Regions from separate parts of the Ensifer sp. CCNWLY38 genome, predicted to be linked through region 1. Evidence: predicted binding sites of a transcription regulator. Region 1 holds the regulator's gene; each other region holds the start of a gene.

Region 1 (10,085 bases):
CGTTCTGGCGGGACCTGGTGCCGCGGCTGAAGGCTGAGCGCTGGCTGCTGGGCCTCACCCTGCTTTTGGCGATCCTTGCGACGTTTGCCGGCATCCATTTCCTTATCGTGCTTCCCTTCTGGATCGTTCTGGTTGCGGCGCTGCTCAACCGCAGTGCGCCGGCCTCGGTGATCTTGAGCCCGGCCAAGGCGGTGGCCGTCGATGGCCCGACCAGCGATCCGCTGGTGCCGGCGCTGAATGCGCTCGACATGCCGGTGTTGGTCGTCGCCGCCGATGAGACGGTGGTTTTCCAGAACATCGCCGCGGAGAAAGCCTTCGGCACCATACCGCCGAACACTTACCTGGCCGCCCGGGTGCGTTCGCCCGGTGTTCTCGACATGATCCGCGAGACGATGGCGACCGGCAAGGCCAACCAGATCGAGCATACCGAGCGCCTGCCGTCGGATGCCGTCTATGTCGTGCGCGTGGCACCCGCCGAAATCGGCGGCGAGGGGCGGACGCCCCGCATCTTCCTGATCACCTTTCGCGATATCTCGCAGGCGCGCCGCATCGACCGCATGCGTTCGGATTTCGTGGCCAATGCCAGCCATGAGCTGCGCACGCCGCTGGCATCGCTGCGCGGTTTCATCGAGACCCTCCAGGGGCCCGCGCGCAACGACTTGAAGGCGCAGGAAAAATTCTTCGGCATCATGCATGAGCAGGTGACGCGCATGAGCCGCCTCGTCGACGACCTCCTGTCGCTCTCGCGGCTGGAGTTGCGCTCGCATATCGCGCCGGACGACCCGTTGGACCTTGCGCCCCTGCTCGGCCATGTCCGCGACAGCCTCCTGCCGCTGGCGAAGGACCTCGACGTGACGGTCTCTCTCGTGGTGCCGGACAAGCCCGTCATCGTACAGGGCGATCGCGACGAACTCATCGAAGTCTTCGAGAACCTGATCGAGAATGCCTGCAAGTACGGCCAGGAGGGCAAGAAGGTCGACATAACCTTGCGTGGCGGCGAAGAAGGGGCACAGGCCGAGGTGATCGTGAAGGACTATGGGCCGGGCATCCCCGCCGAGCATGTCCCGCGCATTACCGAGCGTTTTTATCGGGTCAATGTCGAGGCCAGCCGCTCGAAAAAGGGCACCGGATTGGGCCTTGCCATCGTCAAACACATCCTCACCCGGCACCGTGCCCGGCTGCTGATCCATTCTGAGGTCGGCAAAGGTACGACTTTTACGGTCCGGTTCTGACATATTGGCGCGGGAAAAGCCGGGATCGTTCATTTTCCATTAGTATTTTCAATGACATGAGCTGTCATAAATGTTTCGTCAAACTGACATAAAAGGTGTGGCCATCGGCAGCTAACTAGGGGCAGCCGATAAGACGGCGAAGAGCGCTGCAACGCTTGGCGCACACCAACACAAGCCCATTCCGGGAGAACTTTTATGAAAGCTCTTAAACTCACTGTCGCGGCGCTGGTAGCGTCTGCCGCATTTGCCGGCGCAGCCGCCGCCCGTGACCAGGTTCAGGTCGCTGGCTCCTCGACCGTTCTTCCCTACGCCAAGATCGTAGCCGAGACGTTCGGCGAGACCTTCCCCGACTTCAAGACCCCGGTCGTTGAATCTGGCGGCTCCTCGGCCGGACTGAAGGAATTCTGCAAGGGCGTCGGCCCGGACACCATCGACATCGCCAACTCCTCGCGCAAGATCAAGGACAGCGAAGTCGAGGCCTGCAAGGCCGCTGGCGTGACCGAAATCCAGGAAGTCAAGATCGGCTATGACGGTATCGTCTTCGCGACCGACGCCGGCAATGCCGACCTCGCCCTGAAGCCGGAAGACCTCTACAAGGCTCTCGCTGCTGAAGTCGTCGTCGATGGCAAGATCGTTGCCAACCCCTACAAGAAGTGGTCGGAAGTCAACTCCGCCCTTCCGGACGTTGAAATCGCCGCCTTCATCCCGGGCGAAAAGCACGGCACCCGCGAAGTCTTCGAAGAGAAGATCTTGGCTGCAGGCTGCAAGAACGCCGGCGCCGTTGACGTCATCAAGGCTGCCGTTGCCGATGAAAAGCAGCAGCACAGCAAGTGCGTCGCGGTCCGCAAGGACGGCATGGCTGTCGACATCGACGGCGACTACACCGAGACGCTCGCTCGTATCGCTGCCAACAAGAACGGCATCGGCGTCTTCGGCCTGTCCTTCTACGAAAACAACGCCGACAAGCTGAAGGTCGCCACCGTCAACGGCATCGTACCGTCGACCGAAACGATCGCTTCCGGCGAGTACCCGGTTTCCCGCCCGCTGTTCTTCTACGTCAAGAAGGCACACCTCGGCGTTATCCCGGGCCTCAAGGAATATGTTGAGTTCTTCATCAACGACCAGATGATCGGCCCGGACAGCCCGCTCGCCGAGTACGGCCTGGTTGCTGCTCCGGACGCCGAGCGCGAAGAAATCCGCAAGGCTTTCACAGCCGGCAACATGCTCTGATAACGACAAGCCCTGGCGCGATATCCTTCGCGCCGGGGCATGCCTTCATTCGATTTGCCGGCGGCTCATGACGGGCGATGCCGGGGAGACGTGCGGATGAGTACCTCGCTCCTTCTTTTGCTAATTATTGTTATTGGTTTCATTGCCTATTTTGCCGGTCGCGCACGCTCGCTGGCGCAGGCTGGCGGCAAGCTCTCCAACCTTCATTCCTTGCCGGGCTATCACGGTAGCTACGTCGCCATCTGGGCGATGCTTCCGGCGGCGCTCGTTCTCGGCGCCTGGCTGATTGCCGCTCCTATCTATATTGACGGAAGCACGCGCGCGGCCCTGCCGGACACCGTCCAGAGCCAAGGGGGCGCCGCCGTTCAGCTCGCGCTCGGCCAGGTCAAGTCCGTCGCCGGTGGTCTGCTGCGCCTGAGCGGCGAGGAGATCGCGGCACTCGAAAGCGGTGCCGCCAATCTCCGCTCGACGCTCGCAGCCAAGGGCGTCGCCCTTGCCGGCGAAGGCGAGCCCTACATGGTCGCCGTCGCCCAGCATTTCAACGCGATGACCGCCACCAATCGCTGGCTGATGACCGCGGCCGTACTGTTGATCGCGATTGCCGGCGGCATCTACGCCATCCGCAACATCGCCACCCGCTTCCGTGCACGCAACCAGGTCGAGCGGGTCATTCTCGGCGCGCTGATCGTCGCGTCTTCCATCGCCATCCTGACGACGGTCGGCATCGTCGCCTCGATGCTGTCGGAAGCCGGCCGCTTCTTCACCATGGTCTCGCCGTTCGAATTCTTCTTCGGCACGGTCTGGGATCCGCGTTTCGCTGCTGCTGGCAGCGGCGGCGCCTCCGGCCAGTTCGGCCTGATCCCGCTTCTCACCGGCACGCTCTACATCGCCTTCGTGGCCATGCTCTTCGCGGTGCCGATCGGCCTCTTCGCGGCCATCTACATGGCGGAGTATGCAAGCCCGCGCTTGCGGTCGACCGCAAAGCCGCTGCTCGAGGTGCTCGCCGGCATCCCGACCATCGTCTACGGTTTCTTCGCCCTGGTGACTGTTGGTCCGTTCCTGCGTGATATCTCGGCGCAGCTGAACGGCCTTGCCACCGGCAACTACCAGAACTTCATCCAGGCGCAGAGCGTGGTCACCGCCGGCATCGTCATGGGCATCATGCTGATCCCGTTCGTGTCGTCGCTCTCCGACGACATTATCACCCAGGTGCCGCGCGCACTGCGTGACGGGTCGCTGGGCCTCGGCGCCACCCGCTCGGAAACGGTCAAGAAGGTCATTCTTCCGGCAGCACTTCCCGGCATTGTCGGCGCGCTGCTTCTGACCGCATCGCGTGCCGTCGGCGAAACGATGATCGTGGTGCTGGCAGCCGGTGTCGCGGCCCGCATGCAGATTAATCCCTTCGAGCCGATGACGACGGTGACCGTGAAGATCGTCAACCAGTTGACGGGCGACCTCGAGTTCACCTCGCCGCAGACGCTGGTGGCCTTCGCGCTGGGTATCACGCTCTTTGTCATCACGCTCGGCCTCAACATTTACGCGCTCTATATCGTGCGCAAATACCGGGAACAGTACGAATGACCGACATCGCTTCCCCGACCGTCCGGATCTCCGCCCGTCCCGAATCCGCAAAACGCGATATCGGCATCAAGCGCCGCTACGCCGCCGAGCGCCGGTTCCGCGCCTACGGCATTGCCGCAATCAGCACCGGTCTCTTCTTCCTGGCGCTGCTGCTGTGGACCGTCATTTCCAATGGCTACACCGCGTTCCAGCAGACGACGATCACGCTGCCGATCGAGTTTACCGAAAAGGTCATCGACCCCAACGGCGAACGCACGACCGACAGCAAGGTACTGGTGGCCGCCAACTATCCGCTGCTGGTGCGCGATGCGCTCGTCAAGCAGCTCGGCATCGATGCGACCAAGCGGCCGCTGGTCAAGCAGGCGACCGACATGGTCTCGGCGAGCTCCCGTACGCTCTTGCGCGACATGGTCGTGGCGGATCCGTCCATCATCGGCAAGACCATTCCGGTCACCCTGTTGGCCGAAGCCAACATCGACTCTGCCAACAAGGGGCAGATCGACCTCAAGGTCGAAGAGAGCAAGCGCAAGGTCAAGGACCAGCAGGTTACCTGGATGAACCAGCTTGCTGAGGCAGGTGTCTTGAGGAAGAGCTTCAACACCGGCATCTTCACCTTCGGTGCTTCCAGCCGTCCGGAAGCCGCCGGCGTCGGCGTTGCTGCGCTGGGCTCGTTCTACATGATGCTGATCGTGCTCGTGCTGTCGTTGCCGATCGGCGTTGCCGCCTCGATCTATCTTGAAGAGTTCGCTCCGAAGAACCGGCTCACCGACCTGATCGAGGTCAATATCAACAACCTCGCGGCCGTTCCGTCGATCGTCTATGGTCTGTTGGGTCTCGCCGTCTTCATCAACTTTGCCGGCATGCCGCGTTCGGCGGCGGTCGTCGGCGGTTTCGTGCTGACGCTGATGACCCTGCCGACGATCATCATCGCCACCCGCGCGGCCTTGAAGGCGGTCCCGCCGTCCATCCGCTCGGCGGCGCTCGGTCTCGGTGCCTCGAAGATGCAGACCATCTTCCACCACGTTCTGCCGCTGGCCATGCCGGGCATTCTGACCGGTACGATCATCGGCCTTGCCCACGCGCTTGGCGAAACCGCGCCGTTGCTGTTGATCGGCATGGTCGCCTTCGTCGTCGACTATCCCGGTTCGCCGATGGAGCCGTCGACGGCGCTGCCGGTGCAGATCTACATGTGGGCCAACGAGGCGGAACGCGCCTTCGTCGAGCGCACCTCCGGCGCGATCATCATTCTTCTCATCTTCCTCGTCGTCATGAACCTTGGCGCCATTCTGTTGCGACGTCGCTTTGAGCGCCGTTGGTAGTGAGGTAATTACTATGAACATCATGTCAGAAGCAGCGGTCGAGAAAGCCTTGGATCAGAAAATGAACACGGTTCCCTTCAAGATGATCGGCAGGGATGTGTCGGTCTACTACGGCGAGAAGCGTGCGCTTTTCGACGTCAACCTCAACATCCGCGAGAACACGGTAACGGCGCTGATCGGTCCGTCGGGCTGCGGCAAGTCGACCTTCCTGCGCACGCTGAACCGCATGAACGACACCATCGAGAACTGCCGCGTCACCGGCAAGATCACGCTCGATGAAGACGACATCTACGATCCGACCATCGACGTGGTCGAACTGCGCGCCCGCGTCGGCATGGTCTTCCAGAAGCCGAACCCGTTCCCGAAGTCGATCTACGACAACGTCGCCTACGGTCCGCGCATCCACGGACTTGCCCGCACCAAGGCGGACTTTGACGAGGTCGTCGAGACCAGCCTGCAGAAGGCAGGTTTGTGGAACGAGGTGAAGGACCGCCTGCAGGAGCCGGGTACCGGACTTTCCGGTGGTCAGCAGCAGCGCCTTTGCATCGCACGCGCCGTTGCCGTCAGCCCGGAAGTCATCCTGATGGACGAGCCCTGCTCGGCACTCGACCCGATCGCGACCGCCAAGGTCGAGGAACTCATCCACGAACTGCGCACGAACTTCACGATCGTCATCGTGACCCACTCGATGCAGCAGGCCGCCCGCGTTTCGCAGCGCACCGCCATGTTCCACCTCGGCAACCTTGTCGAGGAGAACGACACCGACAAGATGTTCACCAATCCGGATGACCAGCGCACCCAGGATTACATCATGGGCCGCTTCGGCTGAGGCCAATCACGGCTGCAACAGTCACTGGAAAGCGCCTGTAAGGATCGACGATCATGTCCATGCATATCATGTCCGCCTATGACGAAGAACTGAAGTACCTGACGCGCCGCATCTCGGAAATGGGCGGTCTCGCCGAGCAGATGGTCGCCGAATCCGTCCGCGCCCTGGTCAATTCCGACCTGGCGCTGGCGCAAAAGGTAATCTCGGACGACACCGTTCTCGATGATGCCGAGCGCCAGATCGGCGAGAAGGCGATTGTCACGATCGCCAAGCGCCAGCCTGTCGCCGCCGACCTTCGCGAGATCATGGGGTCGATCCGCATCGCCTCCGACCTGGAGCGTGTCGGCGACCTCGGCAAGAACACCGCCAAGCGCGTGATCGCCGTTGCCGGTTCGGGCATCCCGCGCAAGCTCGCCCGCGGTCTCGAGCACCTCGCCGAGCTCGCTCTGGTGCAGCTCAAGGAAGTGCTCGACGTCTATGCCTCGCGATCGCCGGAGAAGGCCAACAGCATTCGCGAACGCGACGAGGAGATCGACGCGATCTACACCTCGCTGTTCCGCGAGCTGCTCACCTACATGATGGAAGATCCGCGCAACATCACGCCCTGCACGCATCTTCTGTTCTGCGCCAAGAACATCGAGCGTATCGGCGACCACGCGACCAACATCGCAGAGACGATCTATTACATGGCGACGGGTGCCCAGCCGGAGGGCGAGCGCCCGAAGGATGACAACACGTCGACGTTGGGCTCGGTCAACGACTAGAAGGTTTGAGCGGGATGCGGGGGACAACCGCATACACTTTTCCTCATCCCGCTCTGGCGTTAAACGCGCCGTTCGCAATGCATGCCCCATGAATATCATCCGGTCGCGGCTTCGGTCGCGGCCCCGAATTCCTGTATCTGAAGCATGCGGCTTTTCGCACCGCCTTTGAAAATGGCGGGGGTGCTCCAGATTTAGAGTGTCTGAGCGCCGGCCGGTCCGCTGGACCCGCACGGCGCTCGCGGTAAGGAGACGTTACCTGATGTTGCCAAAAATCGCCGTGGTCGAAGACGAAGAGGCGCTGAGCGTCCTGCTGCGTTACAATCTGGAAGCTGAAGGCTTCGACGTCGATACGATCCTCAGGGGTGACGAGGCGGAGATCCGGCTACAGGAACGCCTGCCCGACCTTCTGATCCTCGACTGGATGTTGCCCGGTGTCTCCGGCATCGAGCTTTGCCGTAGACTGCGCCAGCGCCCGGAGACGGAGCGGCTGCCGATCATCATGCTGACGGCGCGCGGCGAGGAAAGCGAGCGCGTCCGTGGTCTTGCGACCGGGGCGGACGACTATGTGGTCAAGCCCTTCTCGACGCCGGAGCTGATGGCCCGCGTCAAGGCGATGCTTCGCCGGGCGAAGCCCGAAGTTCTCTCGACGCTGCTGCGCTGCGGCGACATCGAGCTCGACCGGGAAACCCATCGCGTCCATCGCCGCAGCCGCGAAGTTCGCCTGGGGCCGACGGAGTTCCGCCTGCTGGAGTTCCTGATGTCCTCTCCGGGCCGTGTCTTCTCGCGCTCGCAGTTGCTGGACGGCGTCTGGGGCCACGACATCTATGTCGACGAGCGGACCGTCGACGTGCATGTCGGCCGCCTGCGCAAGGCGCTGAACTTCTCGACCATGCCTGATGTCATCCGCACCGTGCGCGGCGCCGGCTACTCGCTCGAAAGCTGAGAAGGGCAAACGGAAGTCAATAAAAAAGGGGCCGATCGGCCCCTTTCGTTTTGGTCCTGTGCGGATCCTTAGCGCATCCGACGGCGCTCGGCCGACGGCTGGTAGGCAAGCCGCGCATGGAAGCTGCAATAGGGCGAAGCTTCCGGGGAGTCGTTGCCGCAGAAGTGGAACTCTTCCTTCAGCGGGTCGCCGATCGGCCACTTGCAGGTGCGTTCGGTGAGCTGGGTCAGCTCGAGGCGGCGGGACATCGGCACGACCACGTCGGTCTGGATGCTGAAATCCTGCTCGGCAACGAGATCGACTTCGATCTCTTCCTTGAGAACGGTGGCGCCGGACGGGCGGGCAACGGTGCGGGTCGAAACGCGCGCGGCGTAGTTCGGAGCGCGCGGCGCCGAGGTCGGCCGCTTCGGGCGGGCCGCCGCAGTGGTGCTGCCGCCGGCTTTGGCGCGGCCTGGAAGGCTCAGGCGATGAACCTTGCCGATGACAGCGTTACGGCTGACGCCGCCGAGCTGTGCCGCGATCTGGCTTGCGCTCAGGCCCTCGGACCAAAGCTTCTTCAGTTTCTCCACCCGCTCGTCAGTCCAGTTCATTTCTGCACTCTCCGTTCTCAGCGTTGGGGATGGCAGAATCCCTCACCGCACCCCGGCTGAATCCCGAGGTTGCAAACGCGATAACTCTTTTGGTGACTAGGTCCGCCGCATGCGTCTAGTAATTGAATGTTAACGTACTGACCGCCGGACTCCGTGGCAAGAGTCCGGGGAATCACGCCGAATCGAATTCGTAGTTTTCCCCAACTTGCTCGATCGGCGTTGCATTTTTGCAAGCCCTTCCAGCCGATTTTTTCGTCGCAGGGAAATGGGCCTCGCTACCGCGCTGCAAGGCTTGGTTTTGTTGACATTGCACTGCGAAATAGGAATAGTGCCTGCGCCGCCGAAAGGCGGCATTTTTGATTTTTATCGGGCCGCATAAAACAGCGGGATCGATGCCGATTGGAGTGAAGGAGAGCCTCGCATGACTGCAACCACGCCGCTTTACGATACCTACATGCGCGCGCCGTTGCGTTTCGAGCGAGGAGAGGGCGTCTGGCTGATCGCCGAAGACGGCTCGCGCTACCTCGACTTCGCCGCCGGCGTAGCTGTGAACTCGCTTGGTCATGCGCATCCGCATCTCGTCGAGGCGCTGAAGGCGCAGGCCGAGAAGGTCTGGCACCTTTCCAACCTTTACGAGGTTCCCGGTCAGGAAAGTCTTGGACGCCGCCTGGCGGCCGTCACCTTTGCCGATCGGGTCTTCTTCACCAATTCCGGTGCGGAAGCGCTGGAATGCGCGATCAAGACGGCGCGGCGGTACCACTTCGCCAAGGGGCAGCCGGAGAAGTTTCACATCATCACCTTCGAGGGCGCCTTCCACGGCCGCACGATCGCGACGATCGCCGCCGGTGGTCAGCAAAAGTACATTGAAGGTTTCGGGCCAAAGGCCCCAGGGTTCTACCAGGTTCCGTTCGGCGACATCGCGGCCGTCAAGAATGCGATCACCGAGGAGACCGCCGCGATCCTGATCGAGCCGATCCAGGGCGAGGGCGGCATCCGTCCCGCGACCAAGGAATTCATGCAGGAACTGCGCGCCCTGTGCGACGAATTCGGCCTGCTCCTGATCCTCGACGAGGTTCAGACCGGCGTCGGCCGCACCGGCAAGCTTTTCGCCCATGAGTGGACGGGCATCCGCCCGGATATCATGGCCGTTGCCAAGGGCATCGGCGGCGGCTTTCCGCTCGGCGCTTGCTTGGCGACGGAGGAGGCGGCAGCCGGCATGGTGGCGGGCACGCATGGCTCGACCTATGGCGGCAATCCGCTGGCGATGGCCGTCGGCAACGCCGTGCTCGACGTCATCCTCGCTGATGGCTTCCTCGCCCATGTGCGCGATGTCGCGCTCGTCTTCCGCCAGGGCCTTGCTTCGCTGAAGGATCGCTATCCCGATGTCATCGAGGATATCCGCGGCGATGGCCTGATGCTGGGCATCAAGGTGAAGGGCCCCTCGGCCGATCTCTTGAAGGAGATCCGCGCCGAGAAGCTCCTGGCCGTGCCGGCCGGCGACAACGTGTTGCGCCTGCTGCCGCCGTTGACTGTGACGGCGGAGGAAGCACGCGAGGGCCTCGCACGCATCGAGCGCGCCGCTGAAGCAGTGCGGAAG
Region 2 (10,085 bases), on a different contig from region 1:
CAATATCCCGGAAGGCGGGATGAAGATTGTCACAACCGGACATGACGGTTTCCTTCGAACGCGATCAAGGGACGAGCACCGTGGGGCCGTCGCTGCGGCGTTCGAGAATGTCGGCATGCGCGCGCTGCGCTTCCGACAACGGATATTTCCGGGCGGCCGTGAAAGGGCGCCGTCAGCCCTTCTTGATCAGATTGACCGCCACCAGAGGACCGCCGAACTGTTGCATGGGCGCGGCGGCCTTGAGGTCACCGAGATCGAGCGCTGCAAAGCCCAGGTTCTCAATAAGACCTGCGACGCTGGCATTGGCGCCCTCATCGTTGCCGGACAGCAGCACCACCCTGCGCCCCGAGGCCTCGGCGGGGTCGGCTGCGAGCAAGGCGGCCGGAAGCGTATTGAAGGCCTTGACCACTTTTGCGCCTGGAAGCGTCTCGGCGACGATGTCGCTCGAAAGCCTGCCGCCCAGGTCGGCGGGACGGAATTCGGGGAAAGTGATCGCATTGGTGGCGTCGATGACGATCGTCCCCGTCCAGTCGTTGCGAATCTTTGCCAGATCAGGCACCGCCGTGAACGGCAGGGCGAGGATGACGATATCCTGCGCCACGGCTTCGTCGATCTCGACGGGGATTGTCGTGTCGGCGGACTTCCTGGCGGCGGCAAGCGATGCGGGTCCCCGGCTGTTTGCCACTTTGACAGGTATGCCCTTTGACGCGAAATGTGCGATGAGCGCCGAGCCGATGGCACCGGATCCGATGATTGCGTAGGTCATTTCGATTTCCTTCAGTTTCCTTGTTTGGGATGGGGCCAGGTGATGTTTCTGGGCCCGTCGGGCAGCGGCGTAAACTCCGTTTCTCCCGGCACGCCGGGGAATGAGCGGTTCTGCCAGTGGAAGGCCGCCTGCTCGATGCGGTCGCGGCGGCTTGACACGAAGTTCCAGAAGATGTGCCGTTTCTCGGCGAGCGGTTCGCCGCCGAGCGCCATGAGCCGCGTCGGGACGATCGCTTTGAGGACGATTTCGGAGCCGGGTTTGAACACAACCAGTTGATCCTGAGTGAACCGCTCTTGCTGTGCGGCGACTTCGATCGTGCCGCTGATGACGAAGGCGGCCCGTTCGATGTGCTCGCCGTCGAGGCGGAAGCGCGCGCCGGCGGCAAGGGCCACGTCGGCGTTGAACATGTCGGAGAACATTCTTGCCGGCGCGCGCTCGCCATAAAGCGAGCCTGCGATCAGGTGCATGTCGACGCCTTCCCCCTCGATGCGCGGCAGCGCATCCGCCGCAATATGCTGGAAGCCAGGGTCCGTTTCCTCGTGCATGGTCGGTTTCTCTTCGAGCTCCGCGTTTTCGAGTGCGTTCTTTGGTTATGTCGGAAAGACACCCTCAGTTTACGCAAAGGTTTTTAGCCGGCGCCAGAGATCGAGTGCTGAATGAAGGTCGGGGAGTCGCGGCCGCCTCTTGGGGGGCTCAAGCGGGCGCAGCCCACTGGGTTTTCGAACTTCGATCGTCAACGGGTGGAGAGGGGCGGGGGAGGCGGTGGCGTTGTCGCGCCGGTGCCGAGCGAACGTTGGACCATGACGCTGTCCGCCCAGCGCCCGTAGCGATAGGCTACCCCCTGCAGGAGGCCAACGCGAACGAAGTTGAACCGATCGTGCAGAGACAGCGAGGCAACATTCTCGGCATCGATATAGCCGATCATCTGCCGGAAGCCGGCTGCGGCACAGGCGTCGATCAGGCCGCGCATGAGCAGACCTCCGAGGCCCTGGCCAAGATGCTCGTGATGAACATAGATCGAGTGCTTGACGGTGTAGCGGTAGGCAGGTCGCTTGCGAAACAGGACGACATAGGCGTAGCCGACCACTGCGCCCTCCTTGATCGCGACAAGGTGCGGGAAGCGGCGGCTCTTGAAGTTCTTCCGCCGCTCGCGCAGATCGTCCGGCTGCGGCGTGTCACCCTCGTCCACACCCTCCTCGATGCCGCGGCGAATGTGGCGGCGATAGATCGCCAGCATCGCGTCCACGTCGCCGTCCCGCGATGGGCGAATGACGATTGACTTGTCCTGCTGCATGAGGGATCCGAAATTCCTAAATCCTATTCGGCGACGACGTAGGTATGAAGTCGTACGCGGCCCGATGCGTCCGTTTCACGGTAGAGACCTTGGATCTCAACGTCAAAGCCGGGAAACGTGTTGAAACAGGCTTCGAACATCTTGAGATAGTCGATCATCGGCTGCGCTCGCTCGGTCAACCGCTCGCCCGGCACGATGGTGGCGATCCCCGGCGGATAGACGACGAAAGGCGTCGTTGCGATCCGCCCGGCGATGGCGTCGATCGGCAGATAGTCCACATCGTTGCGCACGAGGCAGCGCGCCGCGTCGTGGGGCGAAAGGGCAATATCAGGCAGGTGCGCTTCTGAAAATTGCTTCGCCTGCAGCGCGCTGACATTGGCGTCGCGGAAGAAGCGATGCATATCGCCGCACAGGTCGCGTAACCGCACGTCGGCGTAACGACCGGGTCGGCGGCGATAGAATTCCGGGATTGCCTCTTCCAGAGGCGCATTGTCGTCATGAAGCCGCTTGAAAGCAACAAGGCCGCTGATCAATGTGCCCGCCTTGCTTGCCTCGACGCCGGGGGTGAGCAGGAACAGCAGGGAATTCAGGTCGTTCTTTTCCGCGACGATCCGGTTTTCACGCAGGTATTGCGCGACAATCGGCGCCGGAATGCCGTGGTCGGCATATGCGCCGGTCGACCTGTCGAATCCGGGCGTGAGCAGCGTGAGTTTGTTGGGATCGGTCATTGCGAAGCCCGGCGCCATGTCGGAAAAGCCGTGCCACGCAGCACCTGGGGCGAGGTGCCAGAAGGCCGGATTGATGGCGAGCTGATCGGTGGCGACGCTCTCCCAGGGCACGTCGTGCACCGCTCCAGGGCTTGCCACATCCGGCATCGCCACCCGGTCCGGCACGAACGGCTCGAAAAACCAGCGGCGCTCGGGCCGACGCTCCTTCTCCTCGAACTCCCGGCGCACAGCCCGTATCTTCTTGCGCAGTTCGATGCCGAGGCGGATCGTATCATCCCACAACACTTCGCCAGAGCGGCCCTTCATCATCTGCGCGCCGACGTCCAGGGAGGCGAAGAGGGGATAGAAGGGTGAGGTCGAAGCGTGCTGCATGAAGCTCTCGTTGAAGCGCCGGTGCTCGACCCGGCGCTTCTGGCCAGTGATGTGCCGATCCTTCATGTGGATCTGCGAAGCCTGTGAAAAGCTCGCAAGCTGCTTGTGCGTGGATTGCGTGGCGATGATGCCCGGCGCTTCGGGTCCGAGTTCTGCGAGGCCCATGGCAAAACGACCGGCATAGAGCGGATGAAACTTCATGAAGCCCGCCCAGGCCTCGTCGAACAGGATGTAGTCGCACAGATGCCCGATGGCCTTCAGGATCATCTCGGCATTGTGGATCGTGCCGTCATAGGTGCACTGTTCCACGACCGCCACCCGAAACGGGCGCGGCTTTTGCCAGGCGTCAGGGTCCTTGACCAGTGGGTGGGTGCGAATACGCGCTCGCAGCGTCTCCTCGTTCAGGGAGCCAAAATCCATGGGGCCTATCAGGCCATGGGCGTTCCGTGCGGTCGGCACGTAAACCGGGATACCGCCGGAAATCATCAGCGCGCCGTGATGCGCCGCTTTGTGATTGTTGCGGTCGAACAGAACCAGGTCGCCATCGGTGACGAGGGCGGAGAGCGCGACCTTGTTGGAGGTCGAGGTGCCGTTGAGGACGAAGTAAGTCTTCTCCGCGCCAAAAATCTTGGCGGCTTCCTTCTGCGCCGCGAGCGCCGGGCCCTCATGGGTCAGGAGATCGCCGAGGTCGAGCACGGAATTGTCGAGGTCGTCGCGGAAAACCGCTTCGCCCAGATGCTCCATAAACACGCGGCCGACCGGGCTGCGGCTATAGAACACACCGCCATTATGGCCGGGACATGTCCAGAGCTGGTTGCCTTCCTCGGCGTAGTCCACCAGCGCGCCAAAGAAAGGTGTCTTCATCGTCTCGGCATACTGCTTGAGGCGGCTGATGAGGTTTTTCGCGATGAAGGCAGGGGTCTCCTCGGACAGGAAGACATAACCGTCGATGAAGTCGAGCACCTCTACCGGCACATCCTCGAAGCGCTTGCGGCGGATCAAGAGAATGATGGGGAATTCGAGGCCGCGACGGCGCATCAGGTTGATGAGAGAGGCTGTCTTGCCCTCCATGCCCTTCTTGCCCCAATCGACCATCATGCAGCCGATGGCAGCGTCCGTCTGGACGGCGATCTCAGCGTCTTCGAGATTGCGTGCGCGCACCACCTCGAAACCGGACCGTTCAATCTCCTCGACGATTTGGTGGTAGCGGGCTCCCTCCAGATCCTCGCTGTCGAAGGCGGGTGTCGCGAACAAAAAGGTGAAGCGCCTGAAGTAGTCCATCTGAGCCTCCGCCATCAATAAGCAGCGAGTTGTTCGTGTGTTTCGTGACGATGTTGTGACAGCGGCCCGGATTATCTGTGATCTTGCAGACCGACGCGTGCCGGCCATTCGTCCAAGAGTCCTCGTGGAGCAGCGGGAGAGGGGGCAGTGGTCTCTCTATTCAAAGTTTGTCTGCCCCCATCAAACGGGATGCTGTGTAAGATTTCCCCAACTGCACCGGACGGATCACGGCCCTCAGGGCCGAACCCCGGTGATCTTCGTTCCGTGGGGAAAACAATGGATCTGCAAAAGATCAAGACGCTTCTCGACTTTGTCGGGCGCTCGCGTGTCTCGGAGTTGACAGTCAGCGATGCCGACACGACTGTCGTCATTCGCAATCCGGCTCGTTTAGCCAACCTGGAAATCCCAACCGCAGTGCAGGCAACGCCATCGACGGTCGAGCCACCAAGGTTGGATGACCAGCCGCAAACGCAGCTTGTTCGTGCTTCGACCTCAGGCATCGTACATCAGTCAAACAGCCCGGGATCCGCTCCAATGGTGGCGGCAGGCGATCCGGTAGAGGTGGGGCAAGCTCTCTGCATCGTGGAGGCGATGAAGGTCTTCACGACTATATCGGCTCCGTTCGGCGGTATCGTCAAACGCATCTTCTTTGCGGACGGCCAGGAGGTCGCCTTTGGCGACCCGCTCGTGGAGATCGGGTGATGGACGCGTCTTTCGAGGCCGCCCGGAAAATCGGCCACCCATTCCAGTCTGTCCTCATCGCCAATCGCGGAGAAATCGCCGTGCGGATCGAACGGGCCTGCAAGGAACTCGGCCTTCGCGCGATCCGTGTTGCATCCGAGGCGGATAGGGTGGGAGCGGCAGCTCCGGGCGAAGGTGGTCCACTCTCGATCGGGCCGTCGGCGCCAGCCAGGAGTTACCTCAACCAGGCGGCGATCCTGCTTGCAGCGCGTGTGACCGGCGCGGAGGCGATCCATCCGGGTTACGGGTTTCTCTCGGAGAATGCGGATTTCGCCGAAGCGGTCGAAAAAGCCGGACTGGGTTTCGTTGGTCCACCGGCCTCGGCAATCCGCATCATGGGCGACAAGATCGCTGCCAAGCGCGCTATGATGGCTGCCGGCGTCCCTTGCGTGCCGGGACCGGGCGAACCTCTACCTGATGACCTGGACGCCGTGCGCACCATCGCCGAGGCCATTGGCTACCCGGTCATCGTCAAGGCGGCCGGTGGCGGCGGCGGGCGGGGCATGCGCGTCGTGCGCGACGGCGCCGATATAGCCGATGCGGTCGCGATCACGCGCGAGGAGGCGCGCCGCGCCTTCGGCAAGCCTGAGCTCTACGTGGAGAAGTTTCTGGAGCACCCGCGCCATGTCGAGTTCCAGGTGCTCTGCGACAATCACGGCAATGCCGTCTGGGTTGGTCATCGCGATTGCTCCGTTCAGCGACGGCACCAGAAGGTCGTCGAGGAGGCGCCGGCACCCGGTATTGCACCGGAACTCGCAGAGAAAATCGGCGCGCGCTGCGCAGAAGCCTGCCGGCAGATCGGCTATCGCGGCGTTGGGACCTTCGAGTTCCTGTACGAGCACGGAGAGTTCTACTTCATCGAAATGAACACCCGGCTGCAGGTCGAACATCCCGTGACGGAGGCGACAGCCGGTGTCGATCTCGTGCACGAACAGCTGCGTTCAGCCCAGGGCGACGTGCTCGACACGGGCCGTTTTCGCGGCGAGGCGCGGGGACACGCCTTCGAATGCCGGATCAACGCGGAGGACCCAACCACTTTCGTGGCCGCCCCCGGTCGCATTTCAGCGGTTCGTTTTCCGAGCGGACCGGGCATTCGCGTCGATACCCATATCTCGGCCGGATACCGGGTTTCCCCGTACTATGATTCCCTGATTGCCAAGCTGATCGTCCATGCGCCGACCCGCGACGAGGCGATCCGGCGCATGCAGGTCGCCCTTTCGGAAACCAGTATCGAGGGCATCTCCACCAACCTTCCGCTGCACGAAAGGATCTTTGCAGATCCGGATTTCATGCAGGGCTGCGTCGATATCCATCATCTTGAAAAACGTTTGAGGGAGGAAGCCGGTGTCAAGGCGTGACCGCTCGTCAGGCAGATCCGGGATCGGTGACTTCTCCGATCCGGCTCTCATCTCCACTCTGACCACCTGGCTTGGCGCTTCCGGCGCGAGCGAGTTGGAGATCAGCACGAAGGACGGCCACGCCCTGAAGATTGTGCTGGCCCCCGACGCCAACCCGGTGAGGCGTCGTGACGAGGCTCAGGATGTCACCTCGCCGGTGACTGAGGGGTGGGCCGTCAAGGCGCCGCTCGCCGGGGTGTTTCGTGATCGACATCCCGGTAGCTTGGATGCTTCACCGCTTGCCGGTGAGGGCTGCACGCTTGAGGTGGGCGGCGTCGCCGGTTTCGTGGAGGTCGGACCCATCCTGCTCCCGGTGATCGCGCCGGCGACTGCGATCGTCGCTGGCGTTCATGCCCGTGCCGGAGAGTTGATCGGCTACGGAGACCCCGTTTTGACCATGGAACACGCCCAATGAGCCTCCTGCAACAGGCCCCGTTCCCGTCGCCTGCCTCAATCGTCCCGAATACCGAGGAACTGGCGAAGATATCCTTCATCGGCACGCGTGCCTTTCTGCTCGAAGCACCCGGGGCCTTCGACCTGCCGAACCAGAGGCGCATCTGGGCGCTCTCCCGCGCGCTCGAGACGCACGAAGACGTCGCCGAGATCGTTCCTGGCATGACGAACCTGCTCGTGATCTTGAAGGAGACCCCGGACGATGCGCAAGCGGTCGTCCGGCAACTGCAGGACGAATGGCAGCGTTCGCAGGGCATTGATCTTGCCGGTCGACAAATTGAGGTCTCCGTCACCTATGGCGGCGAACATGCCACGGATCTGCCGGCGCTCTGTGACCTCAGCGGTCTCAGCGACCGGGAAGTCGTGCGTATTCATCACGAAGGCATCTATCGCGTCTTCGCTCTCGGCAGTGCGCCGGGCTTCGGGTACCTGCACGGGCTTGATCCACGCATCCATATGCCGCGAAAGACCGTGCCCTCGCTCAAGATGGCGCGGGGCTGCGTCACGATCGGCGGCATGCAAACCGGTGTGGCCGTGCTGACCGGCCCGAACGGATGGAATTCGATCGGCTTTGCCGAACTTCAGATGTTCGACCCCCAGGCTGCAGCGCCCGCCTTGATGGCGCCTGGCGATACCGTGCGCTTCCGCCCTGAAAGGATCGAGTTGTGATCGAAATCCTCGAAACCGGCCCGCTGAACACTGTCCAGGATCGGGGGCGTCCGGGCTATCGGAATATCGGGGTCACGGCCTCAGGAGCAATGGACCCCGTGGCACTGGAGATAGGGAACGTCCTCCTTAGCAATCCGCAGGGGGCCGCCGTCATCGAGGTCCAGACTTTCCCCTTCCGGCTATGTTTTGCCAAAGGTGGCGCATTCGCACTTACGGGTGCCGATTGCCGGGCGAAGCTCGATGGTGTCGCCCTGCCGCCCTGGTGGGCTGCGGAAGCTGAGGCCGGTCAGGTGCTGGAGCTCTTCCCGCCGCTTCGCGATGCACGGGCCTATGTGAGCCTGGCTGGCGGGGTCGATGTGGCGCAGGTGATGGGATCGCGCAGCACGTCGTTGCGTGGAAGCTTCGGCGGGTTTTCCGGCAGGACCCTTGCCGCCGGCGACGGCATCGCGACGGGTCCGGTCGAACCGGCTGTCCTGCCGAAAGGTGGTTTCGGCGTTGTGCCGCCAGCGGTTGCCTTGAAGGATGTGTTTCCAGTCGACGAAGATGGTGCGCTTCTCATTCGCGCACTGCCGGCCGGCGAACACGACCTCTTCGGAGCCGACGCGGACCGGTTCTGGCGCCAGCCGTGGAAGATCTCGGCGCGCAGCGACCGCACCGGCTACCGTCTCAACGGAGATCCGATCCATCCGGTGGAGGTGGTGGAGATGCGTTCGCACGGCGTGGTGCCCGGTGTCATCCAGGTGCCGCCTGCAGGCGAGCCGATCGTCCAGATGAGCGATGCCAACACGGCCGGAGGTTATCCGAAGATCGCCGGCGTCATCGAGGCGGATCTCTGGCGGATGGGGCAGGCTCGCATCGGTTCGACGCTGCGCTTCGTGCCGGCCAAGCACGCTGAGGCTAGGGCTATAGAGAAGGCGCTCGCTGCCTATGTCGAAGACATCAGAAATACCGCGCGCCTCGTCAGCAAGGCGCTCGCCGCCATGGCTTAGGAGACATTGATGAAGGTGGACCTCAATTCCGACATGGGTGAGGGTTTCGGACCCTATTCGCTTTGCGATGATGAGGCGATGATGGATGTCGTGACCTCTGCCAACGTCGCCTGCGGCTTTCATGCCGGCGACCCGGAGACGATGGCCCGGATGGTGCGTCTCGCACGGGCGAGGGGAGTTGACGTCGGTGCGCATCCGGGTTTGCCGGACCGGCAAGGTTTCGGCCGTCGCGAACTGCCCTTCGGACCCGACGAACTGCGCCAGCAGATGCTCTACCAACTGGGCGCGCTGATTGCGATCGCCCGCGCGGAAGATGTACGCGTTTCACATGTCAGTTTCCACGCTGCCATGGGCAACATGGTCAATCGCGACCCGACCCTGGCGGCGGCGATGATGGCGGCGATCCGTGCCGTCGATCCCGAATTGATCGTCTTCGGTACGTCCGGCAGCGTCATTGAACGCGCGGCGCTCGATGCCGGGCTCAAGACGCTGACCCTCTTCCTGGCGGACCGCGCCCATGACGCCGAAGGCAAACTCGTGCCTCGTGGCATGCCCGGTGCCCTCGTCAAGGAGCAGGCCCTGGTGCGCGCAAGGGTGCGGCAGTTTCTGATCGAGGGGACCGTAACCGCGATCGACGGAACCGTCATCCCGATGCGGGCCCGTTCCATCCTCGTGCACAGCGATACGCCGGGTTCGCTTGAACTTGCCCGTACCGTCCGCAGCGAAATCGAGGCGGCTGGGGGCGTGGTCACGCCCGTCTCCAAGCTTCTGGGTTGAGCCCTCGCACACTGCAAAACCTTATCCGTCCCTATCGAAAGCAACGATCATGCCCGCTATTGCCGACCGCTTAAAGAACGTTTCCGTTTCCGCTTCTGCTACCATGAGCCAGCGCGCCCGCGACCTTGCAGCAAACGGCATCAAGGTTATCAGCCTCTCCTCAGGCGAGCCGGATTTTCCGACGCCCGCCAACGCCGTCGAGGCGGCCCATGCCGCAGCCCTTGCCGGCGACACGAAGTATCCACCGCTCGACGGAACGCCGGCACTTCGGCAGGCCATTGCGCGCAAGTTCAAGCGGGACAACAACCTCGACTACGATCCCTCCGAGATCGTTGTGGCCGGCGGCGGCAAGCAGATCATCTTCAACGCCGTCCTTGCCACCTGCAATCCCGGCGACGAGGTCGTCATCCCTTCCCCCTCATGGATCAGCTATGCGGATATCGTGAAATTCGCCGGCGCGGTACCCGTCCCGGTCGATTGCCCGCAACAGAACGGATTTAAGCTCCGGGCCGAAGACCTCGAGGCCGCGATCACGCCGCGCACCAAATGGCTGTTTCTGAACTTCCCGAACAACCCGACTGGTGCTGCCTGCTCACGCGCCGAGATGAAAGCGATTGC
Region 3 (10,085 bases), on a different contig from region 1:
GCGATCGATCGTCCAGAGCCGCTGAGAAGCGCGCAGGCCTCGCCAATCCTCAACCGCATCAGATACTCGGAGACCGGCATGTTGAGGTGGCGCAGGAACAGGCGATGCAAACCGGAAAGGCTAAGGGCGGCAAGGTCGGCGAGTTCCTCCATCGACGGGTTCTCGGCGTAATGCAGATGGATATGATCGAGCACACGGTCGAGGCGACCACGATCGACCGATCGGCCCGATGGCGTGACGACACGGCTCGAAAGCGGTGCCACCTGTTGCTCGCGCGACAGGATCGTCAGCAGCGACAGGACATCCGGCAGGCGCTCCTCCGGCGCCAGCCGACGCAACCCTTCGAACAGCGGACGCACGCGGGCGGCAACTTCTGGAGTGAACTGCAAGCCCGGTGCGGATCGCTCGAACATCGTCTTGACGCCGGTGAGCTCGACAAAGCCGTCATCCAGACGTTCCACCCATTCCGGATGAAACCAGAGCACCAGCGCCACATGCGGTTCGGCATCGTCAATCTTACCCGATGAGTGCCAGGTGTGCGGCAGGTTGGAACCGACGAGCACGAGATCGCCTTCGTCATAGGCGCCGATATGGTCGCCGATGAAGCGCTGACCGCGCGAATTGAGCGTCAGCGTCAGTTCGAACTCCGGATGATGGTGCCATTGGAACGGAATGGAATCGTCGAGGCGGCGGTCGAGCAGGATCGACGAAGCATTGGTCGCCCGCGGTATTTTCTGCAGAACAGCCTTCATATTGCATGCCTTGGCCTCACGATGCAAGAATAGTATCAATCTTGGCATGCTCTGTGCAACATAGGCCCGACGGAACGGTTACGCTTTCTCCATCGAACAATCGAACATTTAAGGCGAGGAGAAACCGATGCAGGCGCTCAGAGACAGCCACCCCACGGCTGCCAATCTCGAGGTACAACTGAAGGACATCAAGAAGCGGCTGCCGTTGCGCGTGCTGTCGGAGGCGGACTGGCAGCACTGGATCACCAGGGGCTATGTCATCGTGCGCCAGGCGGTGCCGCCGGCCAATGTCGAGCGGCTTGTCGACCTGCTCTGGCGCTTCGACGAGAAGGATCCGGGGGATCCTTCGACCTGGTATGCGCCGCAGCGGCGCGAGCACAAGATGAAGGAACTCAACAACACCGGCATGCTGGAAATCTACAATCACCAGTATCTCTGGGACAACCGGCAGGAGCCGCGCATCTACGGCGCCTTCGTCGACATCTGGGATCGCGAGGACCTGTGGGTGACGATCGACCGCGCCAACCTCAATCCGCCGAAGAAGGTGAAGGGCAATCCTGACGGATTCATCCATTGGGACGTCGACACCTCGATCCGGCCGCTGCCGATCGGCGTTCAGGGCGTGCTGAGCCTGAAGAAGCAGGATGGCGACGTCGGCGGCTTCCAATGCGTGCCGGAACTCTTCGAAAACTTCGAAAGCTGGGAGAGGACCCAGCCGACCAACCGCGACCCGATGCACCCCGACATGGCCGGTCTCTCGACTGTCAACATCGAGATGGAGGCGGGTGACCTGATGATTTTCAACAGCCTGCTCGCCCATGGTGTGCGCCCGAACCACTCCGACGACCGTGTGCGAATGGCGCAATATATCTCGATGCATCCGGCGGAATGGGACAATGTCGCCGAGCGCGAGGAACGGGTGCGGTTGTGGCGGGAACTCGACCACCCCAAGCGTGACGCCTTTCCCGGCGACCCGCGCCAGTGGGAGAAGCACAATGCCTCCCCCGCCAGCCTCTCGGATCTCGGCGCAAGGCTTCTCGGCATCACGCCCTGGGCGTGATGCTGCCCGGAGCAATTCCGAGAAGAATGTGAAACAGCCTTCCGTCCGCAGTTGCGTCCGACTTAAGCCGAAGCCCGCACCTTCATCGGCCAGCGTTCACCGCGCCGGCCGGTGACCTTGACCTCATCGCCAAGCTTTAGGGTGCCTTCGTTGCGCGGCACCGCATTCCAGCCGAAGAGCACGCCGGGCACGCGCCGATCAGACGACATGCGCTTTTCGGCCAGCCCCTGGATCGGATTGCCGCCGATGCGCTCGCCGGTGACCTGGTCCTGTGTCGTCATGATGCAGCGGGCGCAGGGCTTGACGAGATCGAACCGGATGCCGCCGATCTCGACGCTTTCCCAGAAGTCCTCATCCCAGGCGTCGTCGCAATCGACGAGGATATTGGTGCGGAAGCGGTCCATGCCGACGGGTTCCTGGCCCTTTTCGGCGAGCGTCCGGTTGAGATCGGCGAGCGAGCCGGTCGTCGTGATCAGGATCGGGAACCCATCGGCAAAGCCGACAGGCGCTGCGGTGCCGGCCCACTCGGCACCGACCAAGCGCTCGGCCGAAGCGTCCATGTGGGCAAGCTTGACCGGGCGACCGAACCATGCCGACAGCGTCTCATCCGCCGCATCGTCGGATACGGCGGCATCGACTTCGCTGCCCCAGACCTGGACGTTCAGCCGGCGATCCGGATCAAAGCGTACCGAAGTTTCCCTGTCGCCCATCCTAAGATGCACACCGCCATCGATGTGCCTGGCTTCGACCTGCGCCAGCGCCTGCAATTCGCGCTGAGTGATGAAGCGTCCGTCGGGCTCGATCAGCATGAAGCGCCGGTCGCCCTCGATGCCGTCGAGATTGACGGTAACCAACTCGCGGGCGATGGCGCGGCCGCTCTTCAGGGGATGAATGTTGAGGCCGGTCACCTTCATGGCAATTCCTTCATCTTCAAAAATTGATTCAAGCGCCTGACGATCCGATTCACGGCGCCGCCATAATCCGTTGAAAGGATTAGATTTCGTCGAGCATCATGGCAAGCACGTCGCGCAGGCGCTCCTCGCGCTGTGTCGCCAATCGGCGGCCAGCTTCGGTCTTGAAGCCATCGGCCAGCCGGAAAAGCTTGGTCTCGAAATGATCGATGGCGAAGGCCTTGTCGTCGAGGTCCCTCGCCTCCGCCAGCGGATCGAGCGGGTCATAGAGACCGCTGCCCATACGCCCGGCGATATAGAAGCAGCGGGCGGCGCCGACCATACCGATCGCATCCAGCCGGTCCGCATCCTGAAGAATCCTCGCCTCCAGCGTCTCCGGTGCAATGTTGGCCGAGAAGCTGTGGGTCAGGATGGCATGCGCCACGGCGGCGGTCTCTCCCGTACCCCAGCCGAGTTCCTGCAGAATGCCGATCGCCTTCTCCGCCGCCAGACGTGATGCCTGGGTGCGCAAGGGCGAATTCTTCTCGACCGAGACGCAGTCATGCAGCAGCACCGCTGCGGCGAGCGATCGCGCATCACCGCCCTCCTCCGCGTGGATGCGTGCGGCATTCTTCCAGACGCGGATCAGGTGGGCGGCATCGTGCGACCCGTCATCGGCGGCAAAGGCATGCGGCAGCAGCACCGCGGCGAGATCCTCATGCGGCGCGAAGGCTGCCGCCAGTTTCGAAATACGTGTCATGACGTCCTATTGCTGTTCGGCAGGGTTTGTCGGCGCCGTCGATGCGACGCCGACGCCGGACAGGATCTTCTGATAGAAGAGCCCTATCCCGATCAATACCCCGCCAAGGCCGATGAAGGACAGGGCCCGCAGGAAACCTTCGAGGTTGGACATGTCGATCAGGAACACCTTCAGGACAGCGACGAAGACGAGAACGGCCGAGGCGATGCGAATGCTCTTGGCGTGGAAACGCGAACCGAGCACGAGCAGCAGCACGCCGAGCAGCAACCAGACGACCGAATAGGTATATGTCTCTGCCTGCAGGAAGTCCTTCCAATCCGCGATGTTTTCTCCCTGCCATGCGCGGCGGACCGTAAGGCTCGCCCAGGCGAAGGCCAGCACCGCGCCGCTGACCGCAAGCGCCATGACATAGGGCAACGGCCGCTTGTCACGCGCATACCAGGCCAGTCCCGCATAGCCGAGCCCCGGCAGCAGATAGCCGATCAGCAGGAGATCGAAGAACGGGATATGACCGAGAAGCTCGCCGCTGAAATAAGGATTGAGGCCGAGGAGATGAGCCGAAAGCACCGACAGCATCGAGAGCACGCCGAGGCCCATGCCGCCATAGTGGAAGACCGGGCTCGGCGACTTCATGTCGAGGCTCATGAAGATCGCCGAGGCGCCGATCGCCAGCAGGGTATAGATCGATTGCTCGCCGAGCGTCGGCACAGCGCTATCGAGCACGCCGCCGTTCATCGCGTGACGCACGAGAATCGCGAGCGTCAAGAGCACGAAAAGGCTGGCGAGCGCCTGCAGGAGGTTGCGTACCCGCGTGTTCGGCCAGGATCTGAGGAAATAGGCGGAGCCCGCAAGCAGTGCGGCGGGAATACCGTAGCCCGGCAGCAGCGCATTGAAGACGGGCGTGGTGCCGAGATTGCCGGCACCGACGATCGTCGGCTCCCAGGCGATGCGCCCGAGAACGACCACAGCCGCAGCACCGGTCATCCAAGGCAGGATCGGCCAGGTGCGGATGCGCGTCGCGAGCGCATAGGCCGTTCCGAGCACGGCAATCGCAAGTGTCGTGACCAACCCATCGGTCCAGGCATGAAGCGCAAGGACGAAGAACGCGAACGAACCGGCGACCAGCAATCCAGCCGCGATATCGCGCGCCTCGGCCTCGTCGTCGCGGCGATAGAGCCAATCCGCTAACGCGAGCAACGCGGCACCGAGGATGAGCGAGAACAGACCGTGCGGCAGATCGAAGGCATAGTTGCCGGTCATCAGGAACGACATGGCCGTCAGCGCGATGGGGACGACGGCGGCAAGACCGGCCCAGAGGGTCGAATATTGCGGATGGGTGACGAGACGGCGCGATAGCACGAAGCCGCCGAGCAACACGTACAGCGCCGCAAGCAGCATTGCCGTAATCATGGCGGTGCGGCCAGGCAGGACGATCGTCGGCAGAGCGTCGGCGAGCGAGGGATCGAGATAGGCGAGCACACCGCTCAGCGCCGTCAGGCTCCAGACGCCGGCCACTGCCCCGACGGCGGAAAGCACGGCGGGATAGACCGCCGTCGGCCGCCAGGCTCCCAAGGCCGCCAGCGCCGCAATGACCACAGCAAATTCCGTCACGGGATATTTGACCGCGGCCACCGCCGGGCTGATCAGAAGGAGCGCAAGCACCATGGCGGCGATGGCCGCGGAAATGGAGATTGCCGCATGTGGCGGGATAAACAACCGCTCCCATGGTCCGGCAACGGCACCGCGTCGCTCCGCACCCTCAGGGACGTCGGGCGCGGGTGCAGCTTCCGTAGCACCTGGCCAGACGAGGCCGATGCCGATGGTCATCACCAACAGCGCAAAGGCGACCGGCAGCGGTTCGAATGGCGAGGCCGCAGTGATATAGGCAAGCCCCCAAAGCCCGATGCCGACGTTGGCAAGGGTCGGCACTACCGTCCAGGTCCGCAGCCGCGACGCGAGCAACGTCGCAAGCCAGACGATCGAGAGGAAACCGAAGAGGACCCAGGGTCGCGGCTCGTCGCTCGAGACGAGTGCCGGGGTTGCGAGCGAGGCAAGCAGGCCGAGGCCGGCGAGCGCCTGCCCATGCAGCAGCGACAGACCAACGGTCGCAAGCGAGATCGCAGCCAGCAGAACGAATGCCGTGCCCGTGCCGATATAACCGTAGATGCCATAGGCGGCATAGGCGACACCGAACAGGGTGACTGCGCCGGCCGCCGTCAGGATGCCGGGGATCATCGCATTCTGGAACTCATTGGCGATGACAGGCACCGCGCGCCTGCGAATGACCTCCCCTGCTGCCATCAGCAAAAGACCGAACAGGGCGGCAAGCGTCAGGCGAACCGTCGGGCTCAGGAGGCCGGCATCGATCGAATATTTGACCATGAAGACGCCGCCGAGCGCGAGCGCAATGCCGCCGACCCAGACGGCCCAACGTGCGCCGAGCCGGCTTTCCAGGCTTTCGGTCTGACGGAGCGCAGCCGGAACCGGCTGTGGCGCTTCTGTGCTGGCGGCAATGGTCTCGGCACCCTCGATGTCTTCCGCCGCGTTCTCCGCGTCGCCAAAGATCCGGGCCCCCTCGCGCGCGCCGGCCGTCAGGCCGATCGCAGCCTCCTCTACCGTCTCCGGTTCCACCGGCAATTCGGGCGCGGCGGCGAGCTCTTCGGTCGTCGCTTCGGCCTGAACGCCGGCGCCCGATGAGGTCTTCAGCCTTGCGACCTCCGCCTTCAGCGCGGCGATTTCGGCCCCCAGCCGCTCGGCCGTCTTGCGACCGCCGGCAAAGGCGGAAAGAGCGAGAATGAAGGCAAGAAAAGCAAAGAGTTCGAACATGTTTTCCCCTGGCAGTCGCACGCACAGATCGCACGCAACCATACAGATTTTTACGCGCGCCCCAAATCGCTACAGCGCCGCGCGTCTTATCAGACTAGCAAAGGTCGCTGTAGCACTCTGAATTGCTGCGTGTCTTTGTCCTTAAATCGGAGGCGATTCCAGGAAACATGCAATAGACGGCCGAGCGCTGTAATCTCTTCACGGAAATGTCGCAGAACTGTCACCGAGCAACTGGTACAGGCGGATGAACACCGCTGCCTCGGCGCGGTGGTTTCCATCGTTCAACCAGGAGACCCGATCATGGACAAGCATCTCGGCCAGACGGAAGAGACCGAATTCAAGACGCTGACGGAACGCAGGGAAGAGCTGGAAGACATTGGCCACAACTGTTCCACCAACCCGACGATGGGCGACATCATCCATCGCCGTTTCTCGCGCCGCTCGTTCATCGGCGGTTCGCTCGCCGTTGCCGCGATTTCGACGACCGTCAGCCCGCTGGCTCTCCTGACTGCCGAAGAAGCACGCGCCGAGGAAGGCTCGCGCTTCGACTTCACCGAAATCGAAGCCGGCGTCGACGAGAAGCACCACGTCGCCGAAGGTTACGATGCCGACATCCTGCTGCGCTGGGGCGACAAGATCTTCGCCGACAGCCCGGAGTTCGACCCGAAGAACCAGACGGCGGCCGCCCAGGAAAAGCTGTTCGGCTACAACAACGACTATGTCGGCTTCATCCCGCTCGACGGCAGCGCCGACCACGGTCTCCTGGTCGTCAACCACGAATACACCAATGCCGAACTGATGTTCCCGGCCTTCGCCAGCGTGGTGAAGGAAAAGGTGACGAAGGACGGCAAGGAAGTCGAGGAAGAGAAGGTCGTTCTCGGCGAGTACACCAAGGAGCTGGTCGACATCGAGATGGCCGCTCATGGCGGCACGATCATCGAGATCCGCAAGGTCGACGGCAAGTGGCAGCCGGTTCTCGACGGCAAGAACAACCGTCGCATCACGGTCAACACCGAGATGCAGATCACCGGGCCGGCCGCCGGTCATGACCGCCTGAAGACGCCGTCCGACCCGACGGGAAAGAAGGTGTTCGGCACGATCAACAATTGCGCCGGCGGCGTCACCGCCTGGGGCACCTACATGATGGCCGAAGAAAACTTCAACGGCTATTTCGGCGGCGAGCTCGCCGAAGACCACCCGGAGTACAAGCAGCTCAAACGCCTGGGCGCACCGGGTGGCCAGTACGAATGGGCCTCCTTCTACGACCGTTTCGACGTCTCCAAGGAACCGAACGAAGCCAATCGCTTCGGCTGGATCGTCGAGGTCGACGCGCTGGATCCGACCTCGGTACCGAAGAAGCGCACCGCACTCGGCCGCTACAAGCACGAAGGCTGTGAATCGATCGTCAACAAGGATGGGCGCGTCGTGCTCTATTCCGGCGACGACGAGCGTTACGACTATGTCTACAAGTTCGTGACCAAGGGCGCCTTTAACCCTGATGATCGCGCCGCCAACATGGACCTCTTCGACGAAGGCACGCTCTATGTCGCCAAGTTCGACGAGGACGGCACCGTCACCTGGATGCCGCTTACTCACGGCGAAGGCCCGCTGACCGAAGCCAACGGCTTCGCCTCGCAGGCGGACGTGCTGATCAACACCCGCTTCGCCGCCGACGCGCTCGGTGCCACCAAGATGGACCGCCCGGAGGACGTTCAGCCGAACCCCAAAACCGGGAAGGTCTACGTGATGCTGACCAACAATACCAAGCGCAAGGCAGAAGAAGTCGACGCCGCCAACCCGCGCGCCAAGAACGCCTTCGGCCACATCGTCGAGATCACTGAAACCGACGGCGACTTCACCTCACTGAAGAGCCGCTGGGACGTGCTTCTGAAGTGCGGCGATCCTGCTGTTGCCGAGGTCGGCGCTTCGTTCTCGACGGCGACCACCAAGAACGGCTGGTTCGGCATGCCCGACAACTGCGCCATCGACACCGATGGCCGCCTTTGGGTATCGACCGACGGCAACAACCAGAAGGAAACCGGCCGCACCGACGGCATCTGGGCGATCGACACGGACGGCAGTGCCCGCGGCACGTCGAAGCTCTTCTTCCGCGTGCCGGTTGGCGCCGAAATGTGCGGTCCCTGTTTCAACCCGACGTCGGACACCTTCTTCCTGGCCGTCCAGCATCCGGGCGACGCCGGTCTTGCCACTTACGAGACGCCGGCAACCCGCTGGCCTGACTTCAAGGACGACATGCCGGTGCGTCCGGCCGTCGTCGCCGTGACCAAGCAGGGCGGCGGCCGCATCGGCTGACAAAAGCTGCGATCGCAAAGAAGAACGCCGCGCTTTACCGCGCGGCGTTTCTTGTTTCTGGAGTTGTATTTGACGCCGCAATTCCGGACGGAAAACCGCTTCGCACTTTTCCTGGAATTCTATTTGAAGCGACGCAACTCCGGACGGAAAACCGCTTCGCACTTTTCCTGGAATTGCTTTTAACGCCGCAGATTGTCGATCGGGAAGATCGCGCAGGTTTCGGTGCCATGGGCCAGCAGCTTGCCGTTTCCGTCGCGCAGCCAGGCTTCCGAAGTCGCGATCGTTCGGCCGCGATGGACGATACGGCCCTCGCAGAAGACCTCGCCCATTCCCGGCAGCAACGGCCGCACGAGGTTGACCTTGAATTCCACCGTCGTATAGGCCTCGCCGGGTTTCACCGTGGTGAAAACTGCGCAGCCGAGCGCCGAGTCCATGATCGTCGCCGTCCATCCGCCATGCACCGTGCCAAGCGGATTGAGATGTTCCTCGGTCGGAAAACCCTTGAAGACCACCCGGCCCTCTTCGACTTCGCTCAGTCCGAACTTCAGTGTCTTCGACATCGGCGGTGCCGGCAGCTCGCCGCTCAGCAGGTCCTGCATCGCCTTGAGACCGCCGTCGCGGGCGACGCGGTCAAGCGACAGCACGCCGATACCGGATACGGACATGCCGGGATAAAGTTCTTGATACATTGATAACTCCTGGGGGATCAGGCGGCGGAGGATTGCGCTTTCAGCGCTTTGAGCGCCGCATGGACGAAGCCGTCTCGTGCGGAAGAAACGTCGAGGCCGCGCGGCTCATAGACATGGCGGTTGAGGAAGAAGGCGGTCAGGCGGAAAGCGGCGGCAAGGCTGTCGTGATCGGCAGCCCGACGCGCTTCGGCGGAGAGGAAATCCGGCAGCGCCAGCATGCGGTCCGCATAACGCTCCCCGGCCGAGCGGCAAACCGCCCTGCCCGATTTCGGCGAGACATAGACCAGGTCGGTGCGGGCGCCGGTTGCCACACATTCCGTCAGATCGAGCCCGAAGCCGAGATCGTTGAGAACCGCGAGCTCGAAGCGCACGAACAATTCTCCGGCATCGGCGGGATCGGCGAGATGATCGACGATGACGGTGAGTGCCTCGTAGAGATGCGGATGCGGGTCACGCTCAGGAAGCAGCCGCAGAAGTGCTCCGAGCGCTTGGATGCCATAGACCGAGGTCGCGGTTTCCATCAAACGTGCAGCGCGCAGTTCCACCGGCTCGATGCGGAATTCCCCCATATGCTCGTCAAGCCGCGCGCGCCAGGTGACTTCCACCGAATTGCCCGGCTGCAGCACCGGCTGCATGATGCGCGAGCGGCCCGAGCGCACCATACCGAGATGCCGGCCGTGGGCGGCGCTCATGACCTCCACGATGGCAGAGCTTTCGCCGTGCCGCCGTATGCCGAGAATAATGGCCTGATCGCTCCATTGCATGGATATGGCATACACCCGCGGTCGAAAGCGG

The links. Region 1 encodes PhoB, which activates phosphate uptake and scavenging genes when phosphate is short. Its sites were predicted from a motif close to TGTCATNNANCTGTCAT; they were not measured.
Region 2: the regulator PhoB is predicted to act here: its motif matches at 4,486-4,502, upstream of V7S54_RS22645 (Orn/Lys/Arg decarboxylase N-terminal domain-containing protein).
Region 3: the regulator PhoB is predicted to act here: its motif matches at 6,496-6,512, upstream of V7S54_RS17890 (PhoX family protein).

What each region holds. Positions count from the first base shown of each region.
Region 1 is NZ_JBBBBO010000001.1:660,776-670,860, reverse strand. Features, by position in the region: gene phoR (phosphate regulon sensor histidine kinase PhoR) at 1-1,232, shown strand, start outside; gene V7S54_RS03295 (substrate-binding domain-containing protein) at 1,428-2,462, shown strand; gene pstC (phosphate ABC transporter permease subunit PstC) at 2,559-4,043, shown strand; gene pstA (phosphate ABC transporter permease PstA) at 4,040-5,362, shown strand; gene pstB (phosphate ABC transporter ATP-binding protein PstB) at 5,376-6,191, shown strand; gene phoU (phosphate signaling complex protein PhoU) at 6,242-6,955, shown strand; gene phoB (phosphate regulon transcriptional regulator PhoB) at 7,215-7,898, shown strand; gene V7S54_RS03265 (GcrA family cell cycle regulator) at 7,967-8,488, opposite strand; gene V7S54_RS03260 (aspartate aminotransferase family protein) at 8,910-10,085, shown strand, end outside.
Region 2 is NZ_JBBBBO010000011.1:17,357-27,441, reverse strand. Features, by position in the region: gene V7S54_RS22660 (NADPH-dependent F420 reductase) at 173-766, opposite strand; gene V7S54_RS22655 (pirin-like C-terminal cupin domain-containing protein) at 778-1,233, opposite strand; gene V7S54_RS22650 (GNAT family N-acetyltransferase) at 1,500-2,060, opposite strand; gene V7S54_RS22645 (Orn/Lys/Arg decarboxylase N-terminal domain-containing protein) at 2,084-4,441, opposite strand; gene V7S54_RS22640 (acetyl-CoA carboxylase biotin carboxyl carrier protein) at 4,718-5,143, shown strand; gene V7S54_RS22635 (acetyl-CoA carboxylase biotin carboxylase subunit) at 5,143-6,540, shown strand; gene V7S54_RS22630 (hypothetical protein) at 6,527-6,994, shown strand; gene pxpB (5-oxoprolinase subunit PxpB) at 6,991-7,701, shown strand; gene V7S54_RS22620 (biotin-dependent carboxyltransferase family protein) at 7,698-8,690, shown strand; gene V7S54_RS22615 (LamB/YcsF family protein) at 8,700-9,467, shown strand; gene V7S54_RS22610 (pyridoxal phosphate-dependent aminotransferase) at 9,517-10,085, shown strand, end outside.
Region 3 is NZ_JBBBBO010000008.1:26,012-36,096, reverse strand. Features, by position in the region: gene V7S54_RS17915 (helix-turn-helix domain-containing protein) at 1-752, opposite strand, end outside; gene V7S54_RS17910 (phytanoyl-CoA dioxygenase family protein) at 880-1,812, shown strand; gene V7S54_RS17905 (MOSC domain-containing protein) at 1,875-2,726, opposite strand; gene V7S54_RS17900 (HD domain-containing protein) at 2,806-3,462, opposite strand; gene V7S54_RS17895 (DUF2339 domain-containing protein) at 3,469-6,288, opposite strand; gene V7S54_RS17890 (PhoX family protein) at 6,589-8,601, shown strand; gene V7S54_RS17885 (PaaI family thioesterase) at 8,781-9,290, opposite strand; gene recO (DNA repair protein RecO) at 9,308-10,054, opposite strand.